DNA from 2 places in the Mesorhizobium dulcispinae genome. Region 1 is predicted to be linked to the other one. Evidence: predicted binding sites of a transcription regulator. Region 1 holds the regulator's gene; the other holds the start of a gene.
The links. The regulator LexA, encoded in region 1, represses DNA repair genes until DNA is damaged. The targets are predictions, from matches to a motif close to TGTTCNNNNTGTGTTCNG.
Positions count from the first base shown of each region.

Region 2: the regulator LexA is predicted to act here: its motif matches at 858-875, upstream of RFN30_RS16400 (DNA recombination protein RmuC).

Region 1 is NZ_JAVIIY010000002.1:167,419-169,615, reverse strand. Features, by position in the region: gene RFN30_RS05470 (molybdopterin molybdotransferase MoeA) at 1-589, shown strand, start outside; gene lexA (transcriptional repressor LexA) at 706-1,440, shown strand; gene RFN30_RS05460 (ComEC/Rec2 family competence protein) at 1,424-2,197, opposite strand, start outside.
Region 2 is NZ_JAVIIY010000006.1:334,525-336,721, reverse strand. Features, by position in the region: gene RFN30_RS16400 (DNA recombination protein RmuC) at 1-825, opposite strand, end outside; gene def (peptide deformylase) at 929-1,459, shown strand; gene RFN30_RS16390 (hypothetical protein) at 1,493-1,678, shown strand; gene fmt (methionyl-tRNA formyltransferase) at 1,756-2,197, shown strand, end outside.

The sequences.
Region 1 (2,197 bases):
CGCCGCCGTAGCTCAGTCGGTCGGCGCGCGCGCGCTCGACCTCGGCATCGCGGCCGATCGTAAGGACGCGATCGCGGCTCTGGTCAGGAAAGCGGTCTCAGCCGGCGCCGACGTCATCGTCACGCTCGGCGGCGCCTCGGTTGGCGACCACGACCTGATCCACGACGTTCTGACCGGCGAAGGCATGCAGCTCGACTTCTGGAAGATCGCCATGCGCCCCGGCAAACCGCTGATGTTTGGCCGGCTTGGCAACATCCGCTGCATCGGCCTGCCCGGCAATCCGGTGGCGAGCCTGGTCTGCTCGCAATTGTTCCTGAAGCCGCTCCTGGCGCGGCTTGGCAGCCGCAACTACCGGCAGGACATTCGCACGGCACGGTTGGCTGCCGCGATGCACGCCAATGACCTCAGGCAGGACTATGTGCGGGCAGTTGTGCGCGAGGAAGCCGGAACGCTGGTCGCGACACCGTTCGGTATCCAGGATTCCTCAATGCTGAGGATGCTCGCCGACGCCAACGGCCTGATCGTGCGTGAGCCCTTCGCCCCGGCGGCCGAAGCCGGCGCCGAATGCAGCGTTCTGATGTTACGCTGAACAAAACGTCAACACATTCACTAAACTTTAAACGGTTGCGGAACACAACTGGAACAGATAGTGTTTGTTCTGGGTTTGTTTTTCTGATTCTGGTTTCAGAACCCACAGGGGCCGCCATGCTGACGCGCAAACAACATGAACTGCTGATGTTCATCCATGAACGGCTCAAGGAAAGCGGCATTCCGCCGTCTTTCGACGAGATGAAGGAAGCGCTCGACCTTGCCTCGAAGTCGGGCATCCATCGCCTGATCACGGCGCTGGAAGAGCGCGGTTTCATTCGCCGGCTGCCGAACCGGGCGCGCGCGCTGGAAGTGCTGCGCCTGCCCGATTCGATCGCGCCCGGCCTCAATGCGGCGAAGAAATTCTCGCCGAGCGTCATCCAGGGCGGCCAAGGCAATCTCGGCCGGCAGATCAAGCCCGCGGCACCCTCGCGCACGCCGACGCCCAGCAATGACGACGACGCCGTTTCGGCCGTGTCCATTCCGGTCATGGGCCGCATCGCAGCGGGTGTGCCGATCGATGCCATCCAGCACCAGACGCATTCGATCACGGTGCCGCCGGACATGATCGCGGGCGGCGAGCACTACGCGCTTGAGGTCAAAGGCGACTCGATGATCGAGGCCGGCATCTTCGACGGCGATACGGTGATCATCCGCAACGCCAATACGGCAAGCCCGGGCGAGATCGTGGTGGCGCTGGTCGACGACGAGGAGGCGACGCTGAAGCGCTTCCGCCGCAAGGGCGCCTCGATCGCGCTCGAGGCCGCCAATCCGGCCTATGAGACCCGCATCTTCGGGCCGGACAGAGTCAAGGTGCAGGGCAAGCTGGTCGGGCTCATTCGCCGCTACTGAGTGGCTCTGGCTTTGCCGCTGACTTTTCGGGCCTGTTGTACGGCGCCAGGCCCCTTGCCTCGCGCGAATAGCGTCGCTGCTCATGCCAGGGGCGATACGGCTTTTCGACGGCATATTGAATGGTTGGTCGCGCCGTTGCCGATTGCGGGTCGAAGTAGACGGCAGCGCTCCCGTCGCGCGCAAGCTGTCGCTTGGTGACGACGAGAATGCGAGGATCGCGGCAAGGATTGTAGGCCGTGGCGTCGTTGATGACGATGAGGTCGGCGAAGCCGCAGGCCGTGCGAGCGCTGTTGCGATTTTCCGCCAAGGCGACGATGGCGCCGGATGGATGCCGGCCGATGCAAAGATCGCCCGTGCAGTAAAAGGGCGATCCCGGCGGCAGGTCGACAGGGTCAGCGATGTCCAACGCACCGTTGGCGAATGTCTCCGGCGGCACGATCGTTTCGGCCTTGAGCGCGCGTTTCCAGTTATCGGTGGTGAACTCATTGGAGCGGGCGCGATTGACGGCGAGCTCGCCGCCGCCGATCGGCATCGCCACCAGATGGGCGTCCTCAGAGATCAGCAGGTCCGGCGTGCGCACCTGCGGGATTGTCAGCAGGCCGGCCAGTGCGAAGGGCACGGCTGCCAGCCTGAGCCAAGTGGTGGCCATGGTGGCGATGACGAGCGCGATCGTTGCCAGCAGCACCGAATGGATCGAGATCAGCCCGACGGCATCGACCGGCGACCATTCCGAAATCCATGCCGAGATCGCGATCAT
Region 2 (2,197 bases), on a different contig from region 1:
GAACACCGATTCCGACGGCACGAACATGAATGCGGTGTCCTGCGTCTCGCCCTGGATCAGGTATTTCTCGGCGATATCGCGGATATGCACCTCGATATCGCGCCGGAATGCCTGCGCCGCCACCTTCTGCAGGTCGGCACCCTCCGCGGCGCGGATGGCGTTCCAGGCCTCCAGCGGGAACTTGGCGTCGATGGCAAGCATCGGCGCGCCGTTCGGCATCCGCACCAGGCAATCCGGCCGGCTGCCGTTGGAAAGGCTCGCCTGGAACTCATAGGCGCCATGCGGCAGGCCGTCGGCGATGATCGCCTCCATGCGCGACTGGCCGAAGGCGCCGCGCGTCTGCTTGTTGGAGAGGATTGCCTGCAGCTGCACGACCTGGCCTGCAAGCGACTGGATGTTGCCTTGCGCCGTGTCGATCACCGCCAGCCGCTCCTGCAGCTTGGCCAGGCTCTCATGCGTCGACCTGGTCTGCTCGGCCATGGTCTGGCCAAGCCGGCCGGTCATGGCGTCGAGCCGCTGTCCGAGCGATTGGGTGAGCTCGGCTTGCCTGGCGCCGAACACTTCGGCGATCGCGCCCATGCGCCCTTGCATCTCGGCCTGCGCCTGCAGGATGTCTGCCATCCGCGCCTCGGTATCGCGCGCATGATCGGCGGTCTCCGCCGCGGCAATCGCGCGCGCCTTTCCGGCGCGCCACAACGCGACGACGAGCGCCAGGAACTGCGCCAGCAGCAGAAGCGCGCCGAAGCCGAGCGCCTCACCGAGCGTGATCGTGGTGGCGCCGAGCCGCGCGACCGGTTGCGAAAGGATCAAGGTCATGTCGTTCATGCCGGCAGCATAGCCGATTCGGCCCGTCGGCACAGATCAAAACGTGAACAGGCGAAAGATGTCCCGGTTGACGCTTCTGTGGCGAGGTCTTAGGTGAGACGCCATGTCGATCAAGCCGCTCATCATTCTTCCTGATCCGATCCTGCGCCAGGTTTCCAAGCCGGTGGAGCGCGTCGACGGCGATTTGCGCAAGCTCGCCGACGACATGTTGGAAACCATGTATGACGCGCCGGGCATCGGGCTGGCGGCGATCCAGGTCGGCGAGCCGCGGCGCCTGCTGGTCATCGACCTTGCCAAGGAAGGCGAGCCGCCGGCGCCGCATGTATTCATCAATCCGGAAATCCTCGAAAGCTCCGACCAGCGCTCTGTCTATGAGGAAGGCTGCCTGTCGATTCCCGATTACTATGCCGAGGTCGAGCGTCCCGCCGCCGTGCGTGTGAAATATCTCGACCGCGACGGCAAGCTGCAGGAGATGCAGGCCGAAGGCTTGATGGCGACCTGCCTGCAGCACGAGATCGACCATCTCAACGGCGTGCTGTTCATCGACCACATCTCGAAGCTGAAGCGCGACATGGTGGTGAGGAAATTCAAGAAGCTCGCCAAGGACAAGGCGCCAGGCAAGATGGTGGGGTAGCCAAAGCCAGAGTATATCAGGCTGAGGTTTTCAATGGGCGACATGCTGATCAGAAATATTCCAGAAGCCAGCCCAGAACCGCATCTTTCGGCATGGGATGCGATCCGCTCGGCGTACGCGGCTGAAAACGCAATCGACGACGAATTTGCCAATACGATGCGTGAGATCGAGACCGAGCGGAAGCGCGACTTCGGCTGCATCTCGATTCGACGGAATTGACCTGAAACTGGTGGACTTTTGAAGCGAGTGCCTACGCGGGCCCGCGGCGCAAGCACAAAACAGGATCGCAGGACACGATGCCCCTTCGCGTCATCTTCATGGGCACGCCGGATTTTTCCGTGCCGACCTTGCGCGCCATCGCCGAGGCCGGCCATGACATCGCGGCCGTCTACACGCAGCCGCCGCGCGCCGCCGGCCGTCGCGGGCTGGAACTGACGCCCTCGCCGGTGCAACGCGAGGCGGAGCGGCACGGCCTCGAGGTGCGGACGCCGACCTCGCTCAAGGGCGAGGCCGAGCAGCAGGCCTTCGCCGCCTTGCAGGCCGATGTCGCCGTGGTCGTCGCCTATGGCCTGCTGCTGCCGAAGCCCGTGCTGGAGGCCACCAGACTTGGCTGTCTCAACGGCCATGCCTCGCTTTTGCCGCGCTGGCGCGGTGCCGCGCCCATCCAGCGCGCCATCATGGCCGGCGATGCCGAAACCGGCATGATGGTGATGCGCATGGAGGAGGGTCTGGACACCG